Regions from separate parts of the Pullulanibacillus sp. KACC 23026 genome, predicted to be linked through region 3. Evidence: riboswitches for the same ligand, from Rfam matches in the RefSeq annotation. Region 3 holds a riboswitch; each other region holds the start of a gene.
What was found. A riboswitch is a leader RNA that binds a small molecule or an ion and turns the genes downstream of it on or off. The one in region 3 is predicted to bind thiamine pyrophosphate.
Positions count from the first base shown of each region.

Region 1 (4,290 bases), 1.4 Mb from region 3:
CACATCCTGATGTTAATGCTGTATTTGCTCAAAACGATGAAATGGCATTAGGGGCATTAAAAGCTATTCAACAATCCAATAAGAAGAACGTAAAAATTGTAGGAATTGATGGAGAAGGCGAAGCCATTAAAAATGTAAATAATGGTTCGATGTATGCGGATATTGCTCAACAACCAAGTGTTGAAGGACAATTAGGCGTCGATAAGGCTCTTGACTTATTTAATGGCAAGAAACTCGATTCAACCGTTCCAGTTCCTCTTAAACTCGTTACAAAAGGCAGTTCTTTTAAAGGATTTTAAGGATGAATAGAATGAAAAAAACAGTTGTAATCGGAAGTATCAACATGGACTTAGTGAATAAAGTGCATGCCCATCCGCTTCCAGGTGAAACCATTCTTGGGTTGAATCTTGAGTATAGTCCTGGAGGAAAAGGAGCCAATCAAGCGGTTGCGACGGCTCGTGCTGGAAGTGACGTAACCATGCTTGGAGCAGTAGGGAATGACGAGTTCTCAAGGCGACTATTAGAGAACTTATCACGTAACCATGTCAACACGTCATTTGTTAAAACGACAGATGGCCCGACAAGTTTAGCGATCATTACGGTAGATGATCGTGGAGAAAATTCGATTATTGTTACGCCTGGAGCCAATCAAACCTTTTCTGAACACGATTTAATCCAGACTTTTGATGAAAAGGCTTTTGAAGACGTTCATTCCATTATTTTGCAAAATGAAATTCCATTAACGACAACATTGAAAGCAATTGAAATGGCCAATAGGAAAGGTATTCAGGTGATCTTTAATCCGGCACCCATTTCAAATATAGGATTAGAACACCTTGAACAAGTCGATGTTGTTATTCTTAATGAGACTGAGGCTCAAACTTTAACGGGGATGGATCTGGTCTACGATTTTAATAAAGAAAACGTACAAGAAGCTTTCCGTATGCTATTAAGATCTGGACCAAAGGCAGTGATTATTACATTAGGTGAACACGGTTCAATTTATGGGACTTATCAGACTGTTGAGGGTGGCCAAAATGAAGATCCTTCGTTCTTGCTCTGCCAAGATGGTTTGACCCTTATTAAAGAAGATGCTTTTAAAGTTAAGACGGTTGATACCACAGCGGCGGGAGATACTTTTGTAGGTGCCTTTTCTACAATGTATGAAACCCCTTCGGATGCAAAAGAAGCCCTTCGATTTGCAACAGCGGCTTCAGCGTTGGCGGTTACAAAAGAAGGGGCACAAGAATCAACCCCATACAAGGATGAGATATTAAAATTTTTAAGTGAACAACAGAGATAAAAGAAATATAGCAGTATGACATGTGCTCCCTTTTGGAATCCAGATCATCAACGTCTGGTGACTAAAAGGGATTTTTTTAGCCATTTACTGAGACACATGGCACCGTCAGCGAGCGCGAGCATATCCAATAAAATACGAGCAAGTCATAAATTCTGAAGTCATTGAGTAATCCTTATTAATGACTTGGTTAATTGGAGTGTTACAGTTCTCCTTCTTTTATGAGTGAAATGGCACCCTTTTACTAATTTTCAAAATAACTCTTCCCTCTCGAGTGGATTTGATTTACAATTAAATTAACTGAATAAGTTATTAACTAGGGGAGTCCAATAAGCTGGGCTGAGAAAGAAACGCGATGAAGTTTCTTGACTCTTTGGACCTGATCTGGATCATGCCAGCGTAGGGAAGTTAGTTAAGTAAAAGTCAAAGTTGCCATCGACTTCTTACATTTCAAGCTGGGTCCATTTATTTATGGATTCAGCTTTTTTACTTTGATTATCCACTACACGGTCAGTGACCGATCTCGTCTTCAAAAAAAGAAAGGAGGGATTTTTTTGATTGAGGAAAACCGATCGATTCAATCAGCAACGGGTCGAGCCGTTAGTCCTTCCCTATCCCTCACCCCAAATTAGGTCATCCTATCATGTCGAGATTAAAACCAATCGCCTGCTTCGTCAAATGGGAAGGGGGACATCCATGACAAAAGAGTTACACGCGATTACAAATGGTAAGTTGAATTTAGATGAGGTCACCTCAATCGCCCGGGACATCACGCCCTTTATCACATCGCTCCATATTCGAGAAAAGGATCGTTCTGAAGACGAAATAAGGCACTGGGTTGAGCACCTTCTACATCATGGTATTCCAAGGGAAAAGCTCATTCTTAATCGCCATTTTCAAATGGCGGGCGAGTATAGGCTCGGAGGCGTCCAGCTTCCCGCAAACTTTGCCCACAACCCATTGGATATTAAGAGGGCGTTCCCTTTCTTAAAAATAGGGGCTTCTGTACATAACTTATCTGAAGCCCTTTTCTATCAAAAAAGCGGAGCGGATTTCTTGTTGTTTGGAAATATCTATGAAACCACGTGTAAACCGGGCCTTAAGGGGAGAGGAATCTCTCAGTTGGAGGAGCTCGTGCATGCCGTGACCATCCCTGTCATCGCATTAGGGGGAATACGACTTGAGCATGTTCCAGAACTCATTGAATTAAACATCTCTGGAATAGCGGTTATGTCAGGTGTCATGGGAGCTCAGGATCCCGTGAAAGCTGTTCATCTTTACCAAGAAAAGTTAAAGGAAAGGAGTCGATTCAATGATACCAGAACCATTTGATTCGATTATTATCGGTGGTGGCGTGAATGGCTGTTCGATAGCCTATCATTTGGCAAAGCAAGGGAAAAAGGTATTGCTTTTGGAAAAAAACAAAATTGGGTCCGAAGCGTCGAGTGCAGCCGCTGGAATGCTTGGTGTGCAGGCGGAATTAGACGATCCGAATTCTCTTTTTGAACTCGCCAAGAAAAGCCGCGCCCTGTTTCCTGCCATTGCCTCCGAGATCCGAGAGGTCACGCATATAGATATTGAATTGATATGGAATGGTCAATTAAAGATCGCTGAAACGCGTGAACAAGTCATCCATTATAAGAAAATCGCAGACTGGCAAACGTCTATTGGAGAAAAGGCAGTTTGGCTAGAGCCTGAAGAGGTCTTAGAGCTCGAACCCTCGCTTTCTAACAACATTCACGGAGCGCTCTATTTTCCAGAGGAAGGACATGTATCGGCTCCTCAGCTCACACAAGGCTTTGCTAAAGCCGCCGCTGCTTTTGGGGCGGTCATCCGAGAATTTTGCGAGGTGCAAACCTTGCTTATTCAAGACGGAACTGTAAATGGCGTCCGGACTCCAACAGGTGATTTTTATGGTCAATCCATTGTAGTAGCAACAGGGGCGTGGAGTAGGAAATGGTTACCAGAGGGAATGAATGAGAAGAACGCTTATTTTCCTGTTAAGGGAGAAGCCTTTTCTGTTCAAACAAATGTCCCGCTTCTTAAACGGACGGTCTTTACAAAAGGGTGCTATATGGTCCCTAAAAAAGGGGGCGAACTGATCATAGGAGCCACTATGGAGCCGCATACGTTTGATAAATCGGTATCGGTTGAAGGCCTTTCGCAGCTTATGAATAAAGTGAAAACACTTCTCCCATTAATTGGGACGGCCACATTGGATCGCTTTTGGTCAGGTATACGACCGATGACCCCGGATGGTTATCCTTATTTAGGGGAACATCCTGAGTTAAACCACTTATTTTTTGCGGTCGGGCATTCCAGAAACGGCATTTTACTAAGTCCTATTACGGGAAAAAGTATGGCTGATTTAATACTTGGAAATACGCCGTCAGTTGATTTAACTGATTTTAAATTAACCCGCAATAAAAGTCAGGAGGTTATCCTTTGAAATTAACCATTAATGGAAGACTATTAGCCTTGCCGGAAACGGTTTCCAAAGTCTCTGATTTACTAAGTCACTTAGGCCTTGAGAACAAAGTCACGGTTGTTGAAGTTAACCATGAAATTATTGAAAAGGGAAAGCAAGCCGAACAAAACTTAACCGATGGTGATCGTGTTGAAATTGTTCATTTTGTAGGAGGCGGTTGAACATGCTAAAGATAGCAAACTATCAGTTCCAATCTCGTTTATTACTGGGTACCGGAAAATATTCTGATTTTCATCTCCAAAAAGAAGCGGTGAACATTTCTGAAACGGAGATCTTAACGTTCGCGGTCAGGCGTATGAATATTTTTGAAGCGAACCAACCTAATTTTCTTGAAATGATCGATCTTGACAACTATAAGCTCCTCCCAAATACGGCGGGGGCAGCGACCGCCGAGGAAGCGGTGAGAATTGCCAAGCTCGCCAAGGCGTCTGGGTTGTGTGATATGGTTAAGGTTGAGGTGATTGGGGATTCAAAGACATTATTGCCCGATCCTATTGAAACA
Region 1 is NZ_CP119107.1:653,498-657,787, forward strand. Features, by position in the region: gene PU629_RS02880 (D-ribose ABC transporter substrate-binding protein) at 1-299, shown strand, start outside; gene PU629_RS02885 (ribokinase) at 311-1,303, shown strand; TPP riboswitch at 1,609-1,723, shown strand; gene PU629_RS02890 (thiamine phosphate synthase) at 1,997-2,632, shown strand; gene thiO (glycine oxidase ThiO) at 2,613-3,749, shown strand; gene thiS (sulfur carrier protein ThiS) at 3,746-3,949, shown strand; gene PU629_RS02905 (thiazole synthase) at 3,952-4,290, shown strand, end outside.
Region 1: linked by a shared signal. The riboswitch ahead of PU629_RS02890 (thiamine phosphate synthase) and the one ahead of thiM (hydroxyethylthiazole kinase) in region 3 are both predicted to bind thiamine pyrophosphate.

Region 2 (4,290 bases), 2.0 Mb from region 3:
AGCCTGCCGTTTTGAATAGCTTAATTGAACGCTATCAAAGTACGCTATCAAAGTACGGTAGAACATCCCTCTTACTTTGTTCGGCTTTTAAATTCGAATAGATAGTAATGAATTCATTACTAAAAATGGTTTTTAAAAAGAGGCCGGGACAGAAGCCGTTTACGAATAGAAAAAACCGAACTTATTCACATCTTTTAACGTGATGGGTTCGGTTTTTCATTTAAAAGTTAAGTCATTTATGAAACGCTTCGTCAAAAATACGTTGCTCTCCGCGGGCACGGCCATAGCCTCTAAAAATGGTTGAACGGTAAGTGAGATTTGGAGTAATGATAGGCAAACCTTGAGGGCATATGTTATATGTGATTTTCAAAAAGGAACATCAAACTGATTTATTGATAAATACCTCCGCCAGAACTCCTAAATTCATTAGCTTTTTCTCTCATCCCTTGTTCAATGACTTTCTGTGTATCTAGGTTCTTTTCTTTTGCAAATTTGCGGATATCATGTGAGATCCTCATACTGCAAAATTTCGGACCGCACATGGAACAAAAATGAGCTGTTTTTGCTCCTTCAGCTGGCAAGGTTTCATCATGATAGTCGATCGCCCGTTCAGGATCTAATGATAAATGAAATTGATCGCGCCATCTGAATTCAAAACGGGCTTTAGACAAGGCGTCATCTCTTTTTTGTGCACCTGGATGTCCCTTTGCTAAGTCAGCAGCATGGGCCGCAATTTTATAGGTGATCACCCCTTCGCGAACATCATCCCGATTAGGCAGCCCTAGATGCTCTTTAGGTGTCACATAACAAAGCATGGCCGTTCCATACCAGCCAATCATAGCGGCACCGATTGCAGAGGTGATATGGTCATACCCAGGGGCAATATCGGTTGCAAGCGGTCCAAGTGTGTAAAAAGGGGCTTCTTTACAAACCTCCAGCTGTTTATCCATATTTTCTTTAATAAGATGCATGGGCACGTGTCCTGGTCCTTCTACCATAACTTGAACGTCATGTTCCCATGCGATTTGAGTAAGCTCTCCAAGGGTCTCAAGTTCTGCAAATTGGGCTTCATCATTGGCATCTGCAATAGAACCCGGACGTAAGCCGTCACCTAATGAAAATGAAATATCGTAAGTTTTCATAATGTCACAGATTTCTTCAAAATGAGTATATAAAAAGTTTTCCTGATGATGATACAAACACCATTGAGCCATAATGGATCCTCCACGTGAGACGATTCCCGTTACACGATTGGCAGTAAGCGGAACATACCGCAATAGCACGCCTGCATGAATGGTGAAGTAATCAACGCCCTGTTCCGCTTGTTCGATTAACGTATCACGGTAAACTTCCCAAGTCAGATCTTCAGCAACCCCTTTTACTTTTTCTAAAGCTTGATAAATAGGGACAGTCCCGACCGGAACAGCCGAATTACGAATAATCCATTCTCTAGTAGTATGAATGTTTTTGCCTGTTGAAAGATCCATAATAGTGTCGGCACCCCAGCGAGTGGCCCATGTCATTTTTTCGACTTCCTCATAAATTGAAGAGGATACAGCTGAGTTTCCAATGTTGGCGTTAATCTTTACATGGAAGTTCCGACCAATAATCATAGGCTCCGATTCTGGATGATTAATATTAGAAGGGATAATGGCCCTTCCTCTTGCCACTTCTTCTCGAACAAAATCAGGAGTCATATTTTCGCGAATAGCTATAAACTCCATTTCCGGAGTAATGATTCCTTTTTTGGCATAATGAAGTTGAGTGACATTTGTTCCTGATTTTGCCCGGAGGACCTCACGTTTTAATCCAGGAAAGACGTTATGGTTTGCTCTTGGATCCTTTTCATCCCTATACCCATTATCCTCAGGCAGGATATCGCGCCCCGAGTACTCCTCGACATCTCCGCGTTCCTTAATCCAAGTGCTTCTAATTGGAGGTAAGCCTTTTTTGATGTCAATTGAATAATTAGGATCTGTATAAGGCCCACTTGTATCATAAACACGGACAGGCCCATTTTCTTCTTCTCCAAAGCTGCCTGTTGTAGGACTTAATTCTATTTCCCGCATAGGTACCTTAATATCCGTTCGTGAGCCCTCTACATAGACCTTCTTACTTCCTGGAAACTGGGACATAATCGAAATACTTTTTTCATTTAGTGACATAAAAAAAATCTCCCCTTTTAAAATTTTTAAAAGACGAGACCCAGACAATACAGAGTAGTCAAAATCAAAGAAAAAAGCTGAGTCCATAAATAAAACGGACCCAGCTAATATGTAGAAGTTACCTACTTTGATTTCTAAAAACATCTAACTTCCCTACGCTGGCATGATCCAGATCAGGTCCAAAGAGTCAAGAAACTTCATCGCGTTTCTTTCTCAGCCCAGCTTATTGGACTCCCCTAGTTATTCGCTATTTAATTGTAGTTACAGTATACCTTAATTTCAGAAAATGAAAAGAGGGTTTCGAAAATATCTACTCTTAAACACTCAAATGGATTGTTCAACTTTTCAGTCGGACACCCTCAAAATCATAGCAGCATAAAAAAAGAAATCGGTCCTGGATTATAACTGCAAAAGTGAGGAAATGATGACCACATAAGAAAAGCAAGAATCATTGTTGATCCTTGCTTAATCATAATATTTTTAATCCAGCCGCTTCCGGTGCACCTTGGCCCCGTCACACGAGAAGAGCGTCTTTTTATCATCGATAATCGTTTCAATATGAACCGTTCGGCCCCAAAGCTTGTGAACATGGATGAGTACCTTTTCCAAGTAATTGATATCAAGCTCCTGACCTTCATAGCGATGGGCTAAATAAAGCTCTCCATTTTTTAAATAATCCCCGTCTTCTACCTCAATGTATGGGAAACCGGCGTTAACACGGCTCGCGACCAGTTCATCCCGAACCTGTTCCCAATCTTTGCTCGAAACAACTACTTCATTCCCTTTTCTTTCAAATAAAAAGAGATCCTCACGCTGGACAAGTTCCTTCGTTAAATAATTTCGGATAAAGGATTGGTCAGATTCAATTTCGCGTACTTCAAAGATTTTCTCTCGGCCAGATCCAGGTTTTACTCCGCGTTTTAACATCTCTTCCGTCGGGTTATCATAACGCTCTTCGATATCTTCAAAGATTTTAATTCCTAAATAATAAGGATTAATCTGCCGGCGTGACGGCTGAACGACGCTGGCATTTAATTTGGCATATTCAATGGCTTCCTCCGTTGTAAGATCCATCTCCCGCATGATCCTCGCATGCCAGTAGGACGCCCAACCTTCGTTCATGATTTTGGTTTCCATTTGCGGCCAGAAATAGAGCATTTCTTCACGAAGCATAGTGAGAATATCACGCTGCCAGTCGGTCAACTCACGGCTATGCTCTTCTATAAATAAGAGCAAGTCCTTTTCCGGTTTTTCAGGGAATTTCTTTTTGGTTTCAGGATTTTTCAATACTTTCTTAGCGTCGAGTCTCAGAAGATCATCATAATCAGAAAGAGGCTTTGCGGGCTTCCAACGCAAGGAATCCGTCTCCTTCGCTTCTTCCCGTCTGACTCTTGTCAGGGTAGGATCCACATGTTCTTCAATCGATAAGACGGCATCAATAAAGGCTTCGACATCGTCTCGCCCATACCGTTCCTCGTAGGCTTTAATGCGTTCTGCCGTTGCCGCCATGCTTTCCACCATATCTCGGCGCGTTTTCGAGAAACGAACATTATTCTTAAAGAAATCACAGTGAGCAAGTACGTGAGCAACGATCATTTTATTTTGGATGAGACTATTGGAATCCAGTAGAAAGGCATAACAAGGATTGGAATTAATGACAAGCTCATAGATTTTACTCATGCCGAGGTCATATTGGAGCTTCATTTTATGATAGGTTTTACCAAAGCTCCAGTGTGAATAACGGGTCGGCATGCCATAGGCCCCAAATGTATAAATAACTTCAGCTGGGCAAATCTCATACCTCATTGGATAAAAATCAAGGCCCAATCCCTCAGCAATCTCCGTGATTTCCTCAATCGCGACATCCAGCTTTTTCAACTCATCGGACTTCAAGCGGCCTCACTCCTTATATCCTTTTATCTAATATATGTTGCCACTAGTGTATGAATGAGCGAACAAGCATGTGACAGATGTTAGAATATTTAGTTATTTTTTATACTTTAGAATGATGGACATAGCTTACCATTCCGCGATGCTGCCATCCTTATGACGCCAATGCCAATTCCGACATAGTTTCCAACCGCTTCGCGAATCGCTGCTACTCTTTCTAGAACTTGATCTACTT
Region 2 is NZ_CP119107.1:4,049,446-4,053,735, forward strand. Features, by position in the region: gene thiC (phosphomethylpyrimidine synthase ThiC) at 390-2,165, opposite strand; TPP riboswitch at 2,299-2,413, opposite strand; gene PU629_RS18775 (SpoVR family protein) at 2,646-4,058, opposite strand; partial or broken gene dgoD (galactonate dehydratase) at 4,220-4,290, opposite strand, start outside.
Region 2: linked by a shared signal. The riboswitch ahead of thiC (phosphomethylpyrimidine synthase ThiC) and the one ahead of thiM (hydroxyethylthiazole kinase) in region 3 are both predicted to bind thiamine pyrophosphate.

Region 3 (4,290 bases):
CATGGTCATGAAGATCATATAGGCGGGATTCCTTTCTTTTTAAAAGAATTGAATGTGCCTGTTTATGCGACACGCTTTACACTCGGATTAATCGAGCTCAAATTAAAAGAGCATAAACTCTTGAGGGAAAGTGAACTGATCGAGATCAACCCAAACTCAAGACTTCATTTCGAACATATAAGGGTGAGCTTTTTCAAAGTCACGCATAGTATTCCGGATTGCTTAGGAATTGTCTTTCATACTCCAGAGGGAACGATTGTACATACGGGTGACTTTAAGTTTGATCTAACTCCTGAGAATAATGAGAAATCAGACATTCATAAAATGGCCGAGATCGGGCGTCAGGGAGTCTTGCTTCTTTTGTCTGAGAGTACCAATGCAGAAAGGCCAGGCTTAACGCCATCCGAACAAGCGGTAGGAGAGCATTTGTTAACTGCTTTCATGAAAGCAAAACGCAAAGTAATTGTTTCAACCTTTGCTTCAAATGTGAGCCGTGTTCAACAAATAGTGAATGCCGCAGAAAAAACCAATCGAAAGCTAGTGTTGCTTGGACGAAGCATGGTGAATGTCGTACAGGTCGCCATTAATCGAGGCTATTTAAAAGTCCCGGTTGGCATGATGATTGACCAACAAGACATAAATGAACTGCCGCCTGAAGAGGTCACCATCTTATGTACAGGCAGTCAAGGTGAACAACTGGCGGCGCTATCCCGGCTTTCCACTGGGAATTTTCGCGGTGTGGAAGTCTTACCTGATGATATGGTGATCTTTGCGGCAGGGCCAATACCTGGGAACGAACGAAAAGTCACAACCATTGTTGACCATTTTTTTGCACTTGGAGCTCATGTGATTTATGGTTCAGGAAGCACGTCCGGCATGCATGTCTCCGGTCATGGCTATCAAGAAGATTTGAAACTCATGCTGACATTAATGAAACCAACCTATTTTATACCTATTCACGGGGAGCATCGAATGCTGCACCATCATCGTCTATTAGCTGAATCGGTGGGAGTGGAGCCGGGCAATACATTTATCTTAAAAAACGGTGACGTGGTTAAAATCAAACAAGACATTGCTCGGCAGACCCGAACGATACCAGTCGGAGATACTTATGTAGATGGGGGAGGTGTAGGAAATATTGGCGACTTTGTGCTAAGGGACCGCAAAAAACTGTCAGAGGATGGTATGGTGATCATTGTTTTAACAATGAGTAAAGGAAAAGGTAAATTGATGTCCGAACCCGAAACCATTTCTCGAGGTTTTTTGGATAGCGACTTCAAAGAAATTCGAAAAGACGTCAATCAACTTACAGCAAAAACCGTGAAGGAACTTTTAGAAGCCGACCGAAACTCCCGGAATGTCATCAAAAAACAACTGAAAAAATCAATACGAGACTATATCTACACAAAAACTAAGAAAGAACCGATGGTCGTACCCATCATTGTTGAAATGTGATTAAGGATTTTGACTTGGCTGCCTAAAGGGGTTGGTTGGACGAATAAACAAAATAAAAAATTTGACCATAATGGTTGTAAAAAAAAAAGGATAGAGATAGAATTATTTTAAATTAAAAAAATTCGGGGGCCCGTGGAAAAGGGCTGAGAGTATGACTAATCCGTCATTAACCGTTTGAACCTGTTGGGTAATGCCAGCGTAGGGAGATACTGAAAATCTGTATGTTTGTATGGATTTCAAGGACACTTTACTGCGCGTAAAGTGTCCTTTTTTAATTTTAACTTAAAAAAAGGTGGTTTAACTTATGTTAGAAAGAATCGGGGAAACACTTGAGAAAGTTCGGTTGACGACCCCGCTAGTACATAATATTACGAATGTTGTGGTGACCAATTATACAGCGAATGGCTTATTAGCACTTGGCGCCTCACCCGTTATGGCTTATTCGAGAAAAGAAGTCGCTGACATGGCCAAAATAGCAGGTGCTCTTGTGCTAAACATAGGTACTCTAAATGAGGATGTGGTGGAGGCGATGCTAATTGCGGGCCAATCCGCTAATGAGAAGGGTGTGCCCGTTATTTTTGATCCTGTTGGAGCAGGTGCCACTCCTTATCGGACAGAAACCGCTCGTCAACTGGTTGAATCCATAAATATGACTTTAATTCGCGGAAATGCGGCAGAACTGGCCAATGTGGTTGGAGAAGCCTGGGCCATTAAAGGCGTTGATTCGAGTGAGGGCAACGGGAACGTAAGAGAACTGGCATATCGTGCGGCAAAAAAATTAAACACAGTTGTCACCATAACAGGTCCTGAAGATGTCGTAACAGATGGCAATGTAACCTATGTCTGCACAAATGGTCATCCGCTGTTAACTAAAGTCACGGGCACAGGGTGTTTGTTGACATCCGTTATCGGTGCTTTCGCAGCTGTTGAATCGGATCCTCTAAAGGCAGCCGCTTCTGCTCTTACAGTCTATGGCGTGGCAGCAGAGCTAGCCTATGCTAAATCTGGTGAGGAAGGTCCAGGGCGTTTTCAAATAGAATTGCTCAATCAACTTGCTCTCGTCTCACCAAATGACATTATTCAGAACGGACGACTGGAACAACTTAAGGCGTAAAAAGGAGGAAAGTCTTACGTGAAAACCTATAAAGCATTGACAATCGCCGGATCAGATAGTGGAGGGGGGGCGGGGATACAAGCTGATCTTAAAACCTTCCAAGAGCTGGGTGTCTATGGGATGTCTGCCATCACCGCGGTCACCGCACAAAACACAACGGGAGTGCAAGGGGTCTATCCCGTACCGACAATAGGGGTAGTCGAACAACTCCAATCAATTGGCGAGGATTTGCCGCCGGATGCTTTAAAAACAGGGATGTTGTTCAGCCCAGAAATTATTATGGCCGTGTCTGAATACATTCGCTCTTTTAAATGGGAAAATCTGGTTATGGATCCCGTGATGATTGCAAAAGGAGGGGCATCATTGCTTCAGCAAGAAGCGGTTCATGCCCTGAAAAAGGAACTTCTGCCTTTAGCGACTGTCATAACCCCTAATATTCCCGAAGCTGAAGTGTTGGCAGAAATAACTATCCGTACACCTCAAGACAAATGCGAAGCAGCCAAACGTTTACATGACTTAGGGGCAGCCTATGTTGTTGTAAAAGGTGGACATGACACTGAAGCAGACGAAGTTGTCGATGTTTTATATGACGGACACAACTTTGATTATTTCAACTCACAAAGAATCCAGACAGTCAACACACATGGCACCGGGTGTACCTTTTCAGCAGCCCTAACCGCAGAGCTTGCAAAAGGCAAAACAGTTAAGCAAGCGGTTCAGGTCGCCAAGTCGTTTATTCAATGTGCGATCCAATATGATCTGGGACTGGGACACGGTCATGGCCCAACCAATCATTGGGCTTACAATCAATTTGCAGGGAGTGAGATCGATGGCTAAACGTTCTCCAGAAGCGATCAAGGAGCTATTAAACGTCTATTTTATAATGGGAAGTCCGAATTGCAACCGCGATCCTCGTGATATTTTAAAAGAAGCGATTCAAGGCGGGATCACGCTTTTTCAATTTCGCGAAAAAGGGACTGGATCACTAGAAGGTGAGGCGAAACGACAACTCGCCAAAGACCTGCAAGCGATCTGCAAACAGCATCAGATTCCTTTTATTGTCAATGATGATTTGGATCTGGCACTTGAACTGGATGCAGATGGTGTTCACATAGGTCAAGAGGATGCACCCGCACGAGACGTCCGTCAACGACTCGGTGAAGAAAAGCTTGTCGGCATATCCGCTCATACGGTGGAGGAAGCACTGTCTGCCATTCAAGAAGGGGCAGACTATCTAGGTGTAGGGCCCATTTACCCGACAACGACGAAAGAAGATGCCAAACCTGCACGAGGAATGGAGCTAGTCCAAACGTTACGACAAAAAGGGATTTCTTTTCCCATTGTCGGAATCGGAGGGATTAACCCGGCGAATGCTTCTGACGTCATAGAAGAGGGAGCGGATGGTGTGTCCGTCATCACCGCTATTAGTCAGGCTGAACACGTTGTCCAAACGACGAATGAATTAAAAAAAGCTGTTCACCAGATTAAATAAAAAAAGTAGCCGAAATTGGGAGCTTGTTGAAACAGGCTGAGAGGATCACTAGAGTGGTCGACCAACACAACCTGATCTGGGTAATACCAGCGTAGGGAAATAATAATGACATTCTAATAAGAAAGTAACTTTCATCTTTTAAATAGTCGCTCTGTAAGGTTAAGTCTGCCCTTTCAAAAAAGGTAAAAAGCTACGAATCTCGTATTTTCGCTGAATGAAAAAATAAGAG
Region 3 is NZ_CP119107.1:2,091,866-2,096,155, forward strand. Features, by position in the region: gene PU629_RS09850 (ribonuclease J) at 1-1,455, shown strand, start outside; TPP riboswitch at 1,568-1,678, shown strand; gene thiM (hydroxyethylthiazole kinase) at 1,760-2,569, shown strand; gene thiD (bifunctional hydroxymethylpyrimidine kinase/phosphomethylpyrimidine kinase) at 2,588-3,406, shown strand; gene thiE (thiamine phosphate synthase) at 3,399-4,061, shown strand; TPP riboswitch at 4,067-4,176, shown strand.